DNA from 4 places in the Nocardiopsis baichengensis YIM 90130 genome. Region 3 is predicted to be linked to each of the others. Evidence: predicted binding sites of a transcription regulator. Region 3 holds the regulator's gene; each other region holds the start of a gene.
The links. Region 3 encodes HrcA, which represses chaperone genes, less so after heat shock. Its sites were predicted from a motif close to TTGGCACTCTCNNNNNGAGAGTGCCAA; they were not measured.
Positions count from the first base shown of each region.

Region 1: a site for HrcA is predicted at 2,274-2,300, ahead of C892_RS30710 (FmdB family zinc ribbon protein). Genes of this name have one in related genera too.
Region 2: a site for HrcA is predicted at 1,802-1,828, ahead of groES (co-chaperone GroES). Genes of this name have one in related genera too.
Region 4: a site for HrcA is predicted at 2,675-2,701, ahead of groL (chaperonin GroEL). Genes of this name have one in related genera too.

Region 1 is NZ_ANAS01000020.1:254,559-259,344, forward strand. Features, by position in the region: gene C892_RS0117795 (M15 family metallopeptidase) at 1-435, shown strand, start outside; gene C892_RS0117800 (MscL family protein) at 496-924, opposite strand; gene C892_RS0117805 (SAF domain-containing protein) at 1,032-1,682, opposite strand; gene C892_RS30710 (FmdB family zinc ribbon protein) at 1,862-2,260, opposite strand; gene C892_RS0117820 (5-formyltetrahydrofolate cyclo-ligase) at 2,424-3,008, opposite strand; gene galU (UTP--glucose-1-phosphate uridylyltransferase GalU) at 3,169-4,101, shown strand; gene glp (molybdotransferase-like divisome protein Glp) at 4,124-4,786, shown strand, end outside.
Region 2 is NZ_ANAS01000019.1:280,738-285,523, reverse strand. Features, by position in the region: gene groL (chaperonin GroEL) at 1-1,282, opposite strand, end outside; gene groES (co-chaperone GroES) at 1,387-1,695, opposite strand; gene C892_RS0116620 (class I SAM-dependent methyltransferase) at 1,887-3,152, shown strand; gene C892_RS0116615 (coiled-coil domain-containing protein) at 3,531-4,786, shown strand, end outside.
Region 3 is NZ_ANAS01000009.1:267,007-271,792, forward strand. Features, by position in the region: gene dnaJ (molecular chaperone DnaJ) at 1-937, opposite strand, end outside; gene hrcA (heat-inducible transcriptional repressor HrcA) at 938-1,951, opposite strand; gene C892_RS0109840 (DUF3097 domain-containing protein) at 2,375-3,181, shown strand; gene C892_RS32170 (DUF4870 domain-containing protein) at 3,283-4,077, shown strand; gene C892_RS0109850 (DUF4870 domain-containing protein) at 4,200-4,786, shown strand, end outside.
Region 4 is NZ_ANAS01000005.1:108,738-113,523, reverse strand. Features, by position in the region: gene C892_RS0104100 (alpha,alpha-trehalose-phosphate synthase (UDP-forming)) at 1-576, opposite strand, end outside; SAM riboswitch class I at 802-944, shown strand; gene thrC (threonine synthase) at 958-2,229, shown strand; gene C892_RS0104090 (MoaD/ThiS family protein) at 2,292-2,567, shown strand; gene groL (chaperonin GroEL) at 2,864-4,495, shown strand; gene C892_RS0104080 (septum formation family protein) at 4,714-4,786, shown strand, end outside.

The sequences.
Region 1 (4,786 bases), on a different contig from region 3:
GAGTGCGACCCCAGCAAGGGCGAGGAGGCCTCCGGCTACCCCAACGGCCTGCTCCCGCAGGGGGCGCTGTGCGAGCTGCCGCAGGGCGGCGAGTTCCTGCGGGCCGACGCGGCCGTGGACTTCATGGAGATGAACAAGGCCTACACCGAGCAGTTCGGCAGCCAGATGTGCCTCACCAGCTCTTACCGCGACTACCCGAACCAGCAGCGCGTCTACGCCGAGCAGCCGCCCGGCAACGCGGCCGTCCCCGGCACCTCCAACCACGGCTGGGGCCTGGCGATCGACATCTGCGGCGGGGTGCAGAACCAGGGATCGCCCCAGTTCAACTGGCTGGAGGAGAACTCCCGGCAGTGGGGCTGGTTCCACCCGCAGTGGGCCTACTCCAACCCGTTCGAGCCCTGGCACTGGGAGTACGAGGCCGAGTTCGCGGGATAGGCGCGATGGTGGGCCCGGGAGGGCCCGGAGGGCGGGGCCGTGTGGACCCCGCCCCTCCGCTCAGGTGGCGGCGGGCTGCTCCGGTCCGAGCGCGTCGGGGGTGACCTGCGAGGTGCACTGCGGGCAGCGCTCGGCCTTGCGGCTGATCTCGCTGAAGCAGTGCGGGCAGTCGCGCGTGGTCGCCTCTTCGGCCTTGCTCATCCGATCCATGAGCTTGGCGACCGGCATCACGACGAAGAAGTACAGGATCGCCGCGGTCAGCAGGAAGCCGATCAGCGCGTCGATGAACCTGCCGTACAGGAACCGGCTGCCATTGATCTCGAAGTAGAGCTCGCCGAAGGCGGGGATGCCTCCGAAGATCCCCAGCAGCGGGGTGATGAAGCCTTCGGTGAAGGCCGTGATCAGTTCGGAGAAGACGGCGCCGATCACCACGGCGACCGCCAGCTGCACCAGGTTGCCCTGGAGCAGGAACTTCTTGAAACCATCCATCGGTCGGTCGTCCCATCCCGTTCACATCTGCGGCCCTCGTCTGCGGCGCCCGGGGGCTCGGGGCGCCGGAACCGCGCGGAACAGGATTCACTACGCCAGGTCATCGGTCAACTGCGGATCGTCAGGGCCACCCCGCCGCGCGCGGACGCCGCCGCCAGCCCCGCGGCCTCGTCCTCGGCGGCGGCGACCACGATGAGCGCCCCGCCCGCGGCGTCCGGGCCGCCCTCGGGGACGGCGACCACCGGCCGGTCCTCGGCCAGTACGGCGGCCTCGGGCGGCGGCCCGCCGCCCTCGCCCGCCCAGCCCTGGTCCGGTGCCGTGGCGGCCGGCTCCGCGGCGACCAGGTCGACCCGGCTGCCGGGGGCGACCAGCGCCGCCGCCTGCGCGTCGGCGACCCGCACCGGCACCGCCACCGTGCCGGGCCCGTACCCGGCGGCGGGCGGGCCGGACAGCCGCGCGTCGGTGAGCACCTCCCCGCGCCGCACCGGACCGGTCAGTGCGCCGCCCACCGGTTCCTCGCCGGGCCGCAGCGCCCCTGCGGGCACGGCCGAGGAGGGAAGCGCGCCGACCTCCACGTCGGAGGCGGAGACCGGGTCGAGCGGCGACAGGTCGCGTGCGGCGACGACCACCGCGGTCGCGTCGTCGGGGACCGGGCGGAGCAGCAGGACGGCCCCCGCCAGTGCGAGGGCGGCGCACAGCGTCCCGAGGGCGCCGCGGTGGCGGGCCAGGGCGAGGGCGGTCCGTCGCCGGAGCGTCATGCGGGCACCCTAGGCCGCCCGCCGGGGCGGCGGGGGAGCGGCCGCAGGGCTGTGGACGGCCGGGCCTGAGGGGGCGGGGGAGACGGCGAAGGCCGGGGCCCGCGAGCGGGTCCCGGCCTTCGGAGCCGTGGGCGGCGCGGCGTACCGGTCGGGACGTGGCCGCCGGGCCGCGCGGCGGATCAGGTCGAGGCGGCCTTGGCGGGCGCGCTGCTCGACGACGAGGAGGTGCCGGAGCCCGAGGAGGAGCCCGAGGAGCCGTTCGACGACGAGGTGCTCGACGAGGACGAGGACGGGGCGGACGACGTGCCCGACGGCGTGCTCTCGGAGGAGGAGTCGTTCGAGGAGGACGACGCCTCGCCGTTCGAGGACGAGGATCCCGTGATCGCCGAGCTGTCGGAGGTCTTGGCGCTGTCGGTGCGGTAGAAGCCCGAGCCCTTGAAGACGATGCCCACCGCCGAGTACACCTTGCGGAGGCGCCCCTCGCACGAGGGGCAGGTGGTCAGCGAATCGTCGCTGAACTTCTGCACGACCTCCAGCGGTTCGTCGCACTCGGTGCAGACGTACTGGTATGTAGGCACGTGATCCTCCTTGCTGGCACTCTCGCCCGTCGACTGCTAAATAGTACGCGGTTGATCAGCACGCCCGCGACCTCGGGGGCCGACACGCCCGGCTCCGTGTCGCCGGTGGATGCAACGCGGCCCCGCCCCCGGGTGTTCCGCTCCCCGCCCGCTTCCCGCCAGGTCACAGTCGGCGGAGGCCGTCCTGCGGGGTGAGGACCCCGTCCACGGGCCGGTCGTGGGGCTCGGCCGGAACCGCGTCCACGAACTCTGTGTCGTAAATCACCCCGAGGGTGAGGGTGTTCGGCCCGACCAGGGAGAGCGCGCGGTCGTAGCATCCCGCCCCGCGCCCCAGCCGCAGCCCCGCCCGGTCGACCGCCAGCGCCGGCGCCAGCACCACCGAGGCCCGGGCGATCGCGTCCGTGCCGTACCGGGGCCCTGTCGGCTCCAGCAGCCCGAAGCGCGCGGGGGCCACGCTCTCGGGCCCGTCATAGGCGGCCCAGTCGAGCGAGCGGTCGGGGAGGAAGACCGGCAGCAGCACATAGGCGCCGCGCTTCCACAGCATCGTCACCAGCTTGCGGGTGTCCGGCTCGTCCTCCACCGAGTAGTACACCGCCACCGTCCCCGCGGTGGCGAGCTCGGGCACCTCGGCCGCCGCGTCGCGCAGCTCCGACCCCGCGCGGTCCCGCCGCTCCGGGGACAGGCCCGCGCGCGCGTCGAGCAACCGCCTGCGCAGCCGCTCCTTCTCCGCCTTCGCATCAGCGTCCATGCGCGCAAGTCTGGCAGGAAGCGCCGGTGTGAGAAGGGGGGAAAGGGGCGGTGAACGCCGTACGGCCGACACCCGCACGACCGGGCGTTTCGCCCGGATCCCCAGGTCAGCCCGCGCGCTGCGGCCCGGGAGCGGCCTTTCGGTGTCCTAGAGTGCGCTCATGACGGATACGCGACACTCCCTGCCCCGGGTGACCAAGGCCGTGGTCCCGGCCGCGGGACTCGGCACGAGGTTCCTTCCGGCGACCAAGGCCACCCCCAAGGAAATGCTGCCGATCGTCGACAAGCCCGCGATCCAGTACGTCGTCGAGGAGGCGGTCGACGCCGGCCTGAACGACGTCCTGATGGTCACCGGCCGCAGCAAGCGCTCCATCGAGGACCACTTCGACCGCGCCTACGAGCTGGAGGAGGCGCTGCGGGCCAAGGACGACGCCGAGCGGCTGCGCTCGGTGCGCGAGTCCAGCGAGCTGGCCCAGGTGCACTACGTCCGCCAGGGCGAGCCGCGCGGGCTGGGCCACGCGGTGCTGTGCGCCGACGCGCACGTGGCCGGGGAGCCCTTCGCCGTCCTGCTCGGCGACGACCTCATCGGCGCAAGCGAGGGCCTGCTCAAGCGGATGATCGACGTGCAGGCCGAGCGCGGGGGCAGCGTCGTGGCCCTCATGGAGGTCGAGCCCGAACAGGTCTCCCTCTACGGCTGCGCGGCGATCGAGCCCACCGAGGACCCCGACGTGGTGCACGTGACCGACCTGGTGGAGAAGCCGCCGCAGGAGTCGGCCCCCAGCCGCTGGGCGATCATCGGCCGCTACGTGTGCGCCCCGGAGGTCTTCGGCGTCCTGCGCGACACCCCGCCCGGGCGCGGCGGCGAGATCCAGCTCACCGACGCCCTGAGGGAGCTGGCCCGGCGCAAGCCGGACGAGGGCGGCCCGGTGCACGGCGTGCTCTTCCGGGGCCAGCGCTACGACACCGGAAACAAGGTCGACTACCTTCGCACTGTGGTGGAATTCGCGTGTGCGCGGCCCGACCTCGCCGCGGAGTTCGTTCCGTGGCTGCGGGAGTTCGCGGCCGCGCAGGACCCCGGCGCGCAGCCGGGGTGACACCGGTGGCGAAAGGGGACCGATGAAGAGCGTCGAGCGGCACATATCCGACATCCTCGGGCTGGTGCGACCGGTCCCGCCGATCGAGCTGGACCTGCTGCGCGCCCAGGGCGCGGTGCTCGCCGAGGACGTGACGGCCCCGGTCTCGCTGCCGCCGTTCGACAACTCCGGCATGGACGGCTACGCCGTGGTCGCCGCCGACACCGCCGCCGCCGGCGGGCGGGAGCCGGTGCGGCTGCCCGTGGTCGGCGACATCGCCGCCGGGGACCCCGGGGCGTACGCGGTGCGCAGCGGGTACTGCGCCCGCATCATGACCGGCGCCCCGATGCCCGCCGGCGCCGACGCCGTGGTGCCGGTGGAGTGGACCGACGGGGGCCGCGCCGAGGTGGCCGTGCGCCGCCCCGCCGCGGCCGGCGACGCGGTCCGCCGGGCCGGTGGGGACGTGCGCGAGGGGGACACGGTGCTGCGCGCCGGCGCCCGCCTGGGCGCCGCCGAGCTGGGGGTGCTCGCCTCGGTCGGGCGGCGCACGGTCCCGGTGCGGCCGCGGCCGCGGGTGGCGGTGCTCTCCACCGGCGAGGAGCTGGTCGAGCCGGGCAAGCCGCTGGCGCCCGGCCAGATCTGGGAGTCCAACGGCTACATGCTCACCGCGGCGGCGATCGAGGCCGGCTGCGAGGGCCACCGGCAC
Region 2 (4,786 bases), on a different contig from region 3:
CCAGGCCGTCCAGGGCCGAGACGGCGTGCACCAGGGAGGCGCCGCCGCCGGGGACGATGCCCTCCTCGATCGCGGCGCGGGTGGCCGAGATCGCGTCCTCCAGGCGGTGCTTCTTCTCCTTGAGCTCGACCTCGGTGGCCGCGCCCACGCGCAGCACCGAGACGCCGCCGCCCAGCTTGGCCAGGCGCTCCTGGAGCTTCTCGCGGTCCCAGTCCGAGTCGCTGGCCTCGATCTCCTTGCGGATCTGGCGGACCCGGTCGTCGACCTCGGACTGCTCGCCGCCGCCGTCGACGATGGTGGTCTCGTCCTTGGTGACGGTGATGCGGCGGGCGGTGCCCAGCACGTCGATCTCGGCGTTCTCCAGGGTCAGGCCGACCTCCTCGGCGATGACCTGGCCGCCGGTGAGGACCGCGATGTCCTGCAGCATGGCCTTGCGGCGCTCGCCGAAGCCGGGGGCCTTGACCGCGGCGACGTTGAGGGCGCCGCGGATCTTGTTGAGCACCAGGGCGCCCAGCGCGTCGCCCTCGATGTCCTCGGCGATGATCAGCACCGGCTTCTTCTGCTGGACGATCTTCTCCAGCAGCGGCAGCAGCTCGTTGAGGTTGGAGATCTTGCCCTGGTGGATCAGGATCAGGGCGTTCTCCAGCACCGCCTCCTGGCGGTCGCCGTCGGTGACGAAGTAGGGGGAGACGTACCCCTTGTCGAACTGCAGGCCCTCGGTGAACTGCAGGTCCAGCCCCATGGCCGGGGACTCCTCGACGGTGATGACACCGTCCTTGCCCACCTTGTCGAAGGCCTCGGCGATCAGGTCGCCGATCTGGGCGTCCTGGGCGGAGTTGGTGGCCACGTAGGCGATGTCGGCGCGCTCGCCGACCTCGCGGGCACGCTCCAGCAGGGCGTTGGACACCGCCTCGGCGGCCACGCCGATGCCCTTGCGCAGGGCGACCGGGGAGGCGCCCGCGGCGACGCTGCGCAGCCCCTCCTTGACCAGGGCCTGGGCCAGCACGGTGGCGGTGGTGGTGCCGTCGCCGGCGGCGTCGTTGGTCTTGGTGGCGACCTCCTTGACCAGCTGGGCCCCCAGGTCCTCGTAGGGGTCCTCCAGCTCCACCTCGCGCGCGACGGTCACGCCGTCGTTGGTGATGGTCGGGGCGCCGAACTTCTTGTCGATGACGACGTTGCGGCCGCGGGGGCCCAGGGTCACCTTCACGGCGTTGGCGAGGCGGTCGACGCCGCGCTCCAAGGCGCGGCGGGCGTCCTCCTCGAACTCCAGGATCTTCGGCATGGCTGTGGAACTGCCTCTCCGTGCAAGTACGGTGATGTGCGAAAGCCCCGCCCGGCACGCGGGCCGGCCGGGGCTGGTGCACCGCAGAACGGTGCGAGGAGGTCCTACTTCTCGACGACCGCGAGCAGGTCGCGGGCGGAGAGGACGAGGTACTCCTCGTTGTCGTACTTGACCTCGGTGCCGCCGTACTTGCTGTACAGGACGACGTCGCCGACCTTGACGTCGAGGGCGACGCGGTTGCCCTTGTCGTCCAGGCGGCCCGGGCCCACGGCCAGGACCTCGCCCTCCTGGGGCTTCTCCTTGGCGGTGTCCGGGATGACCAGGCCGGAGGCGGTGGTCTGCTCGGCCTCGAGCGTCTTGACGACGACGCGGTCCTCAAGCGGCTTCAGGACGGTCTTGGTGGCGGTCGACACGGGTGTGACCTCCCCCTTCAGGTTCGATGATGCGGAACGGCATTCTTGTCAAAAGGGGCGACCACGGCGGCCTGCCGTCGCGGGTGCCAGACCGGCCTCGTCGCGATTAGCACTCTACCGTCGAGAGTGCCAGTACCGAACATTAGCCCGGCCTCTCGGGCGCGTCAAACAACTGGTCACAGGGGGAAGCATTGCCCGAGACAGGGCCTGGTGAGCGGGCCGGCGAGGCGTTCGCGGCGCTGCTCACACCGGTGGGCGGGCGGCTGCTGGAGCAGGCCGCGCTGGAGGAGGCCCGCGGCGATGCGCTCCGCGCCGCCACCCGCCTGCGGGCGGTGGCCGAGGAGGCCGCCGGTGAGCTGCCCGGCGGCGCCGACCCGGCGGGCGTCGCGGCGGCGGCGCTCACCCAGGCGCGGCTGCGCTCACGCGCGCGCGAGAAGTTCGGCGACCGTGCCGCGCGGATGTTCTTCACCTCCGACGGCCTGGAGCAGGCCACCCGCGCCGAGGCGGCGCGGCACCGGGCCGCGCGGTTCGCCGCGGCACTGGGCGAGGGGGGCCGGGTGGCCGACCTGTGCTGCGGCATCGGGGCGGACGCGGCGGCGCTGGCCGGGTCCGGCCTGCGGGTGGAGGCGGTGGACGCCGACCCGCACACCGCGCGGGTCGCCGCCGCCAACATGGCGGCGCTGGGGGTGGACGACCGGGTCGGCGTGCGCGTGGGCACGGTCGGCCCGGAGTGGGCCCCCGCCCCCGGCACCGACGCGCTCTTCTGCGACCCCGCGCGGCGGGGGAAGCGGGGGCGGGTGTTCGACCCGGACGCCTACTCCCCCGCCTGGGACACCGTCGAGGCGCTGGCGCAGGCGGCGCCCGCGGCCTGCGTGAAGGCCGCGCCCGGGCTGCCGTACGAGCGGATCGCGCCCGGGGTGTCGGCCGAGTGGGTGTCGGTGGACGGCGAGGTGAAGGAGGCGGCGCTGTGGTACGGCGGGCTGGCCGACGGGGCGGCGCGCCGGGCCACCCTGCTGCGCGGCGGCCGTGCCCGCACCCTGGCCGGCGGCGCCGAGGAGGAGGGGGCCCCGGTCGGCGCCCCGGGGCGCTACCTGTACGAGCCGGACGGCGCGGTGGTCCGGGCGCACCTGGTGGCCGAGGCGGCCGCGCAGGTCGAGGGGGTGCTGCTGGATCCGCGCATCGCCTACATCGCCTCCGACCGGCTGGTGGACACGCCGTTCTGCCGCGCCTATGAAGTGCACGAGGCGATGCCGTTCTCGCTCAAGCGGCTGCGCGCCGCGGTGCGCGCCCGCGGGGCGGGCACCGTAACGATTAAGAAACGCGGATCGGCCGTGGACGTGGAGCGGCTCCGCCGCGACCTGCGCGCCACGGGCCCCGGATCGGTGGTGGTGGTGCTCACCCGGATCGGCGAGAAGCCGTTCTGCCTGCTGTGTTCCGAGGTCAGCGGCGCCTCTTGAACAAAAGGGATGAATTGCGCTTTTCGGGAATTCAGTGGAACGGCGATGACTCCCGGTGATTCCGGTACTAGCGTTGCTCCGTGGAACTTCCGGGAGACAAGCGATCTTCGGCACTCGACCGCGGCGAGCGAGGCCCATGTCGTTAAACTGGCCCGCGCGGTCGGCGTTTCCCTTTCGGCGGATCCGTCCGGCGGCGGCAGGCGGGCGCGCTCCGAGCCCTCGCCCCACCGCCGCGCCCGCGACGGTCACCGCACGCGTTCGACCCCTGGCGCCGGGTGATGCGCCCCGCCGCCCCCGCGCCGACGTCCCGACTTCTCCCTCCCCCGTCCCTTCCGTCCGGGCCGGGGGCCCTCTTCAGAGCACTTAAGGAGCGCCTCGGTGGAACAGAGCAGCCACAACTTCCTCAACGGGGGAGGTCAGACCGGCATCTCCGACCGGATGCGGGACCTGCTGTCCCGGGCCGCCCAGGAGCAGGTCTCCGAGCAGAAGTCCCAGGGCGCGGTGTCCGAGGAGATGCGCCAGCGCCTGGAGGGCATGGAGTGGCTCCTGCGCGAGTTCCGCGAACGGGAGTTCACCACGCTCGCCGAGGCGGTCTCCGCCGTCCAGGGCAAGGTCGACGACCTGGGCGCGCGCCCGCCGGAGTGGGCCGAGACCCTCGCCGAGCACATCGAGATGGTCGGGCAGCGGGTCAAGCCGCTCGCCGAGATCCCGGCGCTGCGGTCCGACGTGCGGGGGGTGGCCGACCACGTCACCAGCGCGCTGGACCGGATCAAGGAGCTCTCCGAGGAGCAGGCCCGCACCCGGGCCCGCCTGGACGAGGTCGGCACCGGGGTCGAGGAGGTCGGCGGGGGCGTGCAGGCGCTCTCGGCGGCGACCGAGGAGCGCCTGGCGGCGCTGGTCGAGCGTGTGGAGTCGCTGGAGTCGTCGCTCGGGGCGCTGTCGGAGTCCGAGAAGGAGCGGGCCGAGACGCTGACCACGGCGCTGCAGGAGCAGCACGGGTCGCTGGAGGCCCGCGTCGGCGAGAACCACGAAGCCCTCACCACCGCCCTGCAGGAGCAGCACGGGTCGCTGGAGGCCCGCGTCGGCGAGAACCACGAAGCCCTCACCACGGCGCTGCGCGAACAGCGCGAGGCCCTGGAGACCCGCGCCACCGAGAACCACGAAGCCCTCACCACGGCGCTGCGCGAACAGCGCGAGGCCCTGGAGACCCGCGCCACCGAGAACCACGAAGCCCTCACCACCGCCCTGCGGGAACAGCGCGAGGCGGCCGAGACCCGCGCGGTCGAGAACCACGAGGCGCTCTCCGGCACGCTGCAGGAGCAGCGCGAGGCGCTCACCTCCGAACTCGCCAAGACCGCGGCCAAGCTCACCGCCCAGAACGAGGAGAACCACGCCGAGGCCACGGCGGCGGTCGCCGACGTGTCCGGGGCGCTGGGCAAGCTGGCCGAGTCCACCGAGCAGCGCCTGGGCGAGCTGCGCACCCACGTGCGCGAGCGCCTCGGCGAGCTGCACGAGCAGCTGGAGCTGCACCGCTCGGAGCTGCGCGAGCGCGACGACCAGTACCGCGAGCACCTGGCCGAGCGGCTGGAGGAGACCGCCCGCGGGCTGCGGTCGCAGGCCGAGGAGGACCGGGC
Region 3 (4,786 bases):
GGGTGATGACGTGCCCGGAGCCCGTGCCCGGTCGCAGGTCGATCTCCTCGGTGCCGTCCAGGGTGTCGAAGGTGAACGAGGCGCCCAGCGCGGCCGCCGTCATCGGCACCGTTATGGTGCAGTGCAGGTCGTCGCCCCGGCGCTCGAACACCGAGTGCGGGCGCTGGACGATCTCCAGGAAGATGTCGCCGCGCGGACCCCCGTTGGGGCCCACCTCGCCCTCTCCGGCCAGCTGGATCTGGGTGCCGTCCTCGACACCGGCCGGGATCTGCACCTTGCGGGTGACGCGCTCGCGCACCCGGCCCTCACCGGCGCAGTCCGCGCACGGGTCGGTGATGACACTGCCCTGGCCCGAGCACTGCGGGCACGGGCGCGTCGTCATGACCTGCCCCAGGAAGGACCGGGTGACCTGGGACACCTCGCCGCGCCCCTGGCACATGTCACAGGTGTGCCGGCTGGTGCCCTCGGCGGTCCCCTCGCCCTCGCAGGTGTCGCACAGGACCGCGGTCGGGAACGTCACGTCCTTGGTGACGCCGAACGCGGTCTCCGACAGGTCCAGCTCGACCCGGATCTTGATGCTGCGCCCGCGGCGCACGCGGTCGCGCGCGCTGCCCCGGCCGCCGCCGGCCTGCCCCCCGAAGAAGGCGTTCATGATGTCGTCGAAGGGGAAGCCGGCCGCACCGAAGCCGCCGGCGCCTCCGGCCCCGCCGCCGCCACCGGGGGCGAACGGGTCGGCCCCCATGTCGAACATCCGGCGCTTCTCATCGTCGGAGAGGACCTCGTAGGCCTGGGTCACTTCCTTGAAGCGCTCTTGGGTGGCCGGGTCGGGGTTGACGTCGGGATGCAGCTCCCGAGCGAGCCGACGGTACGCCTTCTTGATCTCGTCCTGAGACGCGTCCCGGCGCACACCGAGGATCTCGTAATAGTCTCTCGCCACTTACTGCCCCGCCAGAATCGAAGAAATGTACCGAGCCACCGCGCGTACCGCTCCCATCGTTCCCGGATAGTCCATGCGTGTCGGTCCGACCACACCGAGTTTGGCCAGGGTCTGATCGCCCATGCCGTAACCCGCGGAGACGATGGAGGTGCCCCTCAGGCCCTCATAGGGGTTCTCCGCGCCGATGCTCACGGTGAGCATGGAGGGATCCCCCGCCTCCCCGAGCAAACGGATCAGGACCACGTTTTCTTCCAAGGCCTCCAGCACGTCCCGCAGGCCGGCCGTGAAGCCCATCCGCGCCAGGTTGGCGGTGCCTCCCAGCACCACCTTCTCCTCGTGCCGCTCCACCAGGCTCTCCAGCAGCACCGACAGCACCGAGGCGGTCAGCTGCCGGTCCTCCGGCGGTGCCTGCGCGGCCAGGTCGGCCACGGCGGCGGGCACGTCGTTGAGCCACTGCCCGGCGGTGGCCTGGTTGAGCACCTGGCGCAGCCGGTCCACGCCCTCCTCGGCCACCCCTTCCAGGTGGTCGATGACACGCTGCTCGACCCGGCCGGTGTTGGTGATCAGCACCATCATCACCCGGTTCGGGCCCAGCGGCACCAGCTCCACGTGCTGGACGTAGGAGCGGGTGAGCGAGGGGTACTGGACGATGGCGACCTGCCGGGTCAGCTGCGCCAGCAGCCGAACCGTGCGGGCGACGATCTCGTCCAGGTCGACGGCTCCGCTCAGGAACGTCTCGATGGCCCGGCGCTCGGCCCCGGACAGCGGCTTGACCGTGGAGAGGCGGTCGACGAACAGGCGGTACCCCTTGTCGGTGGGGATCCGCCCGGCGCTGGTGTGGGGCTGGGCGATGTACCCGTCCTCCTCCAGCGCGACCATGTCGTTGCGGATCGTGGCCGGGGATACGCCCAGGGAGTGGCGCTCGGCCAGGGCCTTGGACCCCACCGGCTCGTTCGTGGACACGTAGTCCTCGACGATGGCACGCAGGACGGCCAGCTTCCGGTCGTCTAGCACGCGCTCACCTCCTGGCACTCCGTGGTCTTAAGTGCTAATTCTATGCGCCCCGGTCCAACCGCCCTGGGACCTGCCCCGACGGCGGCCCGTGCCCGGGCACGGCGGTGGACCCTCCGGAGCATGGCACATGCCCGCCCCCGGACGCCGCATCGCGGACACCCGGCGGTCATCTGTGGCCGACCGCACCGCTTCCGACCGGGACCGACGGTCGGCTCCGCACCGGTGCCGCAGCCGCTCCGGGCCCTCCCCGTCCGGCACGGCCGCCCCTCGGGGCGCAGGGGGCCCGGAAGGCCTCCGGTACGCCCCCGCGCCCGGGGAGCGCCCGGGGAGCAGGGCGCGTCCGGCGCGCATGCCGGGCCCCGCGGCCCCGTTCCCACTACAATCCCCGCCGTGCCTACGAATTCCGACAGATACGGTTCCGACGTGCTCGCGGGCGACTGGCGGCGGCCGCACAAGGACCGCATCGCCGAGGTCGTCCTGGAGCCGGGGCTGGTCCTGGAGTCGGCCGACGAGGGCTTCTGCGGGGCCGTGGTGACCTGGGACAAGTCCACCGTCACCCTGGAGGACCGGCAGGGCGGCACCCGCGTCTTCCAGCTGGAGCCGGCGGCCTTCCTGGTCGAGGGCCGCCCCGCCACGGCGGTCCGGCCCTCGGCGCCCGCCCCTGCGGGTCCGGTGCTGAGCGCCTCCGGTTCGGTCGCGGTGCGCGGCGCGGGCGCGCGCGTGGCCCAGGAGAGCCGCATCTACGTCGAGGGCGTGCACGACGCCGAGCTGGTCGAGAAGATCTGGGGCCACGACCTCCGTGTGGAGGGCGTGGCCGTGGAGTACCTGGAGGGCGTGGACCACCTGCCCGCCATCGTGGAGGCGTTCGCCCCCGGCCCCGGGCGCCGCCTCGGCGTGCTCGTGGACCACCTGGTCCCCGGCTCCAAGGAGAGCCGGATCGCCGAGCGCGTCTCCTCCCCGCACGTGCTGGTCACCGGCCACCCGTTCATCGACGTGTGGCAGGCTGTGAAGCCCTCGGCGCTCGGCATCGGGGCCTGGCCCGAGATCCCGCGCGGCACGCCCTGGAAGGAGGGGGTGCTGGCGGCGCTGGGGATCCGCGAGGAGCCCGGGGAGGCGTGGCGGCGCATCCTCGGCGCGGTCCGGTCGTACAAGGACGTGGAACCGGAGCTGCTCGGCCGCGTCGAAGAGTTGATCGACTTCGTCACGGTGCCGCCCGCGATGCAAGACTAGGGCGTCGGAACCGCGGTACCGGCGCGGCGTGCGGCGGCCGGGCGCCCGTCGGCGCACGACCGGGACCGCAGCACCACGCAATCGGCAAGCCAAGGGACGAGATGAGCGAGACCCCGCCCAATCAGCAGCAGCCTCCGGACCCCGCACAGGGATCGGGCGGAGCCGCGCCCGGAGGCGCCGGCGGACCGGGGACCGGTGGTCGGCCGGGGTTCGCACCGCAGTCGCCGCCGCAGCCCCAGCAGCCCCAGGGCCCGCAGCAGGCCCCGCAGGGGCCCGGCTCCACCCCGCAGGCCGGAGGGCCGCCGCCGCACCCCGCCACCGGCGGGTACCCGGCGCCCGGCCCCGCGGCGCACCAGCCCTACGGGCAGCCCCAGCAGGGCGGGCCGCGGATGGCCCCGCCCGGCGGCCCGGTCCCGCCGGGGCCGGGGGCGCCCCACGGTCCGGCGACCGGTCAGCAGCCGGCGGCCGGCCACGGCGCGCCGGGCCCGGCGGTCCCCGGCTTCCCCGGCGGCGGCACGGTCCCCGGCTCGGGTCCGGCCCCCTCGGCCGAGGACCCCACCTGGGCGATGATCGCCCACCTTGCCGGAGTGGTGACGGCCTGCCTGGGCTGGGTGCCGGCGCTGCTGGTCCTCTCCAGCCAGAAGCACCGGTCGGCGTTCGGGCGGCACCACGCCGCCGAGGCGCTCAACTTCCAGCTGACCCTGCTCATCCCCTACGCCCTCGCGTGGATCGTCTACATCGTGCTCGCGTTCCTGACACCGGCGGTGTCCTGGATCGGGTCGGTGCTCATCGCGCTGATCTGGGGGCTGTCCATCCTGTTCGGCGTCCTGGCCGCGGCCAGCGCCAACAAGGGCGGGTGGTACCGGTACCCGGTGGCCCTCCGCCCGGTGAAGTGACCGGCGCCGGCGGTCGGCGCCGACCGATTCCCGGCCCCTGACCTCTGGCCGGCGACCGCTCCTCTGCGCATGCCGCAGACCCCCATCGCCGCAACGAACCTGAACGAGCGAGGAGTCCGACCATGGGTTACCCACCCCAGCCCGACCCCTACGGCGGGCAGCAGCCCTACCCCCAGCAGGGGTACGGCCAGCCGCCGCAGCAGCCCGGCTACGGGCAGCCCCCGGCGCCCCAGCAGCCGCAGCCGCCGCAGCAGCCCCAGCCCGGTTACGGCCAGCCCACCGGCGGCCAGCCGGGGTACGGCCAGCAGCCCCAGCAGCCGCCGCAGCCCGGCTACGGCCAGCCCACCGGCGGCCAGCCCGGGCAGCAGATGCAGCCCTACCCCCAGCAGGGGTACGGCCAGCAGGGCGGCTACCAGCAGCCCGGCTACGACCAGGTGTACGGGCAGCAGGGGTACCAGCAGCAGGCCTACGGCCAGCAGGGGTACGGCCAGCAGCACGGCCAGATGGCTCCCGGCGAGGAGGGCCTGGTCGCGGCGGCCCACATCGGCGGCGCCTTCATCCCGCTGCTCCCGCTGATCCTCTACTTCGCCAAGAGCGACGCGTCGCCGTTCACCAAGCACCACCTCGCCCAGGCGACCAACTTCCAGATCGCGATGATCATCGCCTACTTCGTCAGCGGGCTCCTGATGTTCGTGATCATCGGCATCCT
Region 4 (4,786 bases), on a different contig from region 3:
GGGCAGCATGCGGAAGTACTCGGGCGGCGCCCAGGGCGTGTGGGAGAAGTGCGCGATGCGCAGGTCGGGGCGGCGCCCCCGGAGCATCCGGGGCAGCAGGGCCAGGTGGTAGTCCTGCACGGCGACGCGCGCTCCGTCCGCCGCGCCGGTCAGCAGCGCCTCGGCGAAGGCCGCGTTGTAGGACCGGTAGTCCTCCCAGCGCTCCTGGAACCCGGCGTCGAAGGCGGGCTTCGACGGCGTCTCGTAGAGCATGTGCTGGACGAACCACAGGGTGGAGTTCGCGATGCCGGTGTAGGCGTTGTCGAAGACGTCCTGGGGGATGTCGATCATCTTGACCCGGAGGCCGCCCAGGTCGGTGGTGCGGTCGATACGGCCGTCGGGGGCCTGCGATGCGGCCGTGCGGTCGGCGCCGGAGAGCGCGGCGCACACCCACAGGGTGTCGCCCTGCTCGGCCGCGGCGCTCAGACCGGAGACCAGCCCTCCGCCCCCGCGCCGGTGCGAGAGCGCTCCGGCATCGTCGACCGAGTAGGACACCGGTCCTCTGTTGGACGCGACGAGGATCTGTGCCTTGTCCACCTGAACGTTCACCTCTCGGGAAAGCCGGTTCGGGGTGTTGTAGGTCTCGCCGTGCGCGCAGGAGCGCAAACCCGCTGCAGGCCTCGGGAGGCCGACAGGGGTGTGGCGTGCGCCATGAGTGTTATCCGGGTCACCATGGATGGAAAACCGGGCGGAAGGTCCGTTACAGTCATGAGCGGATTCCCAACCGAATCCGTCGACAACAGTGTGACCACAACCGAATATCGCTCATCCAGAGGGGTGGAGGGACCGGCCCTGCGAAGCCCCGGCAACCATCCCGGCTCAATGCGCTCGTGAAAACCGCGAGGCGGCCGGGGCAGGTGCCAACTCCGGCCTGGGGCCAGATCGGTCGCCAGGAAAGATGAGAGGAGATGCCTCGCGATGGCGATCAGCGCCCCGGAAGCCGCGACCGCCGGCACCGCCGCCCGCCCCTTCGGCCCCGCAGCCGCCCTGTCCTGCCGTGAGTGCGGCGAGCGCTACGAGCTCGGCCCCCGCTTCGCCTGTGAGTTCTGTTTCGGCCCCCTCGAGGTCGCCTACGACTTCGGCGAGGTCACCCGCGAGGGGATCGCGGCCGGCCCGAACAACGTCTGGCGCTACGCCCCCCTGCTGCCCGTCCCCGCGCGCGTGGCCGAGCTGCCCAACATGAACCCCGGCCTGACGCCGCTGGTGCGCGCCGACCGCCTCGCCTCCGAGCTGGGGATGGAGGCGCTGCACGTCAAGGACGACTCAGGCAACCCCACGCACTCCTTCAAGGACCGCGTTGTGGCCATGGCCGTCGAGGCCGCCCGCAACTTCGGCTTCACCACCCTGTCCTGCTCCTCCACCGGCAACCTGGCCGGGGCCGTGGGCGCGGCCGCCGCGCGCGCCGGCTTCGAGTCCTGCGTGTTCATCCCGGCCGGCCTGGAGGAGGGCAAGGTCGTCATGGCCGCGGTCTACGGCGGCCGCCTGGTGGCCCTCGACGGCACCTACGACGACGTGAACCGCTTCTGCTCGGAGCTGATCGGCGACCCGGTCGGCGAGGGCTGGGGCTTCGTCAACGTCAACCTGAGGCCCTACTACGCCGAGGGCTCCAAGACGCTGGCCTACGAGATCGCCGAGCAGCTGGGCTGGCGCCTGCCGGAGCAGATCGTGGTGCCCATCGCCTCGGGCTCCCAGCTCACCAAGATCGACAAGGGCTTCCGCGAGCTCATCGCGCTGGGCCTGGTGGAGGACCGCCCCTACAAGGTGTTCGGCGCCCAGGCGACCGGCTGCTCCCCGGTCGCCCGGGCCTACGAGGAGGGCCACGACGTCATCCAGCCGGTCAAGCCGGACACCATCGCCAAGTCGCTGGCGATCGGCAACCCGGCGGACGGCCCCTACGTGCTGGACGTGTGCCGGCGCACCGGCGGCGCGGTCGGCCACGTCGGCGACGCCGAGGTCGTCGAGGCGATCTCCCTGCTGGCGCGCACCGAGGGGGTCTTCGCCGAGACGGCCGGCGGCGTGACCACCGGCGTACTGCGCAAGCTGCTGGCCGAGGGCGCGGTCGACCCGGCCAAGGAGACGGTCGTGCTGAACACCGGCGACGGCCTGAAGACCCTGAACGCGGTGGACGCCGGCGTCACCGCCACCATCAAGCCCTCCCTGGGCGCGTTCCGCGAGGCCGGGCTGGCCTGACCCGGCCGGACCCGCCGCCCCGAGAACCGCCGCACCACCGACACCCGAGGAGTACCCGCACCATGAGCGTGAGCGTTCGCGTCCCCACCATCCTGCGCACCTACACCCAGGACGCCTCCCAGGTCACCGCCGAGGGCGCGACCCTGAAGGAGGTCCTGGCCGACCTGGACGCCAACCACCCGGGCATCCGCGCCCGCATCCTGGACGACGCCGGGAAGATCCGCCGTTTCGTCAACGTCTATGTGGGGGACGAGGACGTGCGCTTCGCGGAGGGCTTGGACACCGCCACCAAGGACGGCGTCGAGGTCTCCATCATCCCGGCGGTGGCCGGGGGCTGACCCGACCGGTCGACCGCGCACGGGCCGCGTCCGGCACTGCCGGGCGCGGCCCGTTCATGTGCTGTTTGACCTGCGGGTCATCAGGAGAGGAACCTTGTCCGGGGCCGTTTGCACTCGCCATGGGGGAGTGCTAAAAAGGGGATCGTTAGCACTCCGATCGAGTGAGTGCTAACCAGGATCGAGACGATGAGGCCGCGGGCGCCGGCGGCCGGACAGCCGGCGGACCGCGGTCGTCCGTCGCGGGCGTCGGCTCGTTCCCTTCGCGTATCAGCCCGTCCCGGGAGGACAGGAAGTCTATGGCAGCCAAACTGATCGCGTTCGACGAGGAAGCCCGTCGCGGCCTTGAGCGCGGCATGAACACGCTCGCTGACGCCGTGAAGGTCACGCTCGGCCCGAAGGGCCGCAACGTCGTTCTGGAGAAGAAGTGGGGCGCCCCCACGATCACCAACGACGGCGTCTCCATCGCCAAGGAGATCGAGCTCGAGGAGTCGTACGAGAAGATCGGCGCCGAGCTCGTCAAGGAGGTCGCCAAGAAGACCGACGACGTCGCGGGTGACGGCACCACCACCGCCACCGTCCTGGCCCAGGCCATGGTGAGCGAGGGCCTGCGCAACGTCGCCGCGGGCGCCAACCCGATCGGCCTCAAGCGCGGCATCGAGTCCGCCGTCTCCCGCATCAGCGAGGAGCTGGCCAAGCTCTCCAAGGACGTGGAGACCAAGGAGCAGATCGCCTCCACCGCCTCCATCTCCGCCGGCGACGCCCAGATCGGCGAGGTCATCGCCGAGGCGATGGACAAGGTCGGCAAGGAAGGCGTCATCACGGTCGAGGAGGGCCAGACCTTCGGTCTGGAGCTCGAGCTCGCCGAGGGCATGCGCTTCGACAAGGGCTACATCTCGCCCTACTTCGCCACCGACCTGGAGCGGATGGAGACGGTCCTCGAGGACCCCTACATCCTGATCGTCAACTCCAAGATCTCCAACAACAACGAGTTCCTTCCGGTCGTCGAGAAGGTCCTCCAGGCGGGCAAGCCGCTGATGGTGATCGCCGAGGACGTCGAGAGCGCCGCCCTGCAGACGCTCATCGTCAACAAGATCCGCGGCACCTTCAAGTCGGTCGCCGTCAAGGCCCCCGGCTTCGGCGACCGCCGCAAGGCCCAGCTCAGCGACATCGCGGTGCTCACCGGCGGCCAGGTCATCACCGAAGAGGTGGGCCTGAAGCTGGAGAACACCGAGCTGGAGATGCTCGGCCGCGCCCGCAAGGTCGTCGTCACCAAGGACGAGACCACCATCGTGGACGGCTCCGGTGACGCCACCGCGATCCAGGGCCGGGTCAACGAGATCCGCGGCGAGATCGAGCGCACCGACTCCGACTACGACCGCGAGAAGCTGCAGGAGCGCCTGGCCCGCCTGGCCGGCGGTGTCGCGGTCATCAAGGCCGGCGCCGCCACCGAGGTGGAGCTCAAGGAGCGCAAGCACCGCATCGAGGACGCCGTCCGCAACGCCAAGGCGGCCGTCGAGGAGGGCATCCTGCCCGGCGGCGGTGTCGCCCTGCTGCAGGCGGGCGTCCCGGCCTTCGAGAAGCTGGACCTGTCCGGCGACGAGGCGATCGGCGCCGACATCGTCCGCCGCGCCATCGAGGCCCCGCTGAAGCAGATCGCGATCAACTCCGGCCTCGAGGGCGGGGTCGTCGCGGAGAAGGTGAAGAACCTGGAGGCCGGCGTCGGCCTGAACGCCGCCACCGGGGAGTACACCGACCTGTTCAAGGACGGCGTCATCGACCCGACCAAGGTCACCCGCTCGGCTCTGCAGAACGCGGCCTCCATCGCCGGCCTGTTCCTGACCACCGAGGCCGTCATCGCCGAGAAGCCGGAGAAGCAGGCCGCCGGCGGCGGCGACCCGACGGGCGGCATGGGCGGCATGGACTTCTAGTCCCCGTCCCGGCCTTCCGGGTACGCGGCGAACAGCCTGCGACGACGAGGGCGGTCCCCGGCCACCGGGGGCCGCCCTTTCGCATGTCCTGGAGGCACGGGGCGAATCGGCGGCCGGTCCCGGGGAACCGGGGCCCCGTGAACGGCGTCGGAGCGGACGGCGCCCCTCGCCGGCCCTCTCGGGCGCCGCCCCGCCGATCACCGATTTGGAGTTCCCCCATGCCCGTCCGATTCGCTCCGGCCGCCCAGCGGACCGTCGCCGCGCTGGCGCTCGCCGGTGCGGCCCTGACCG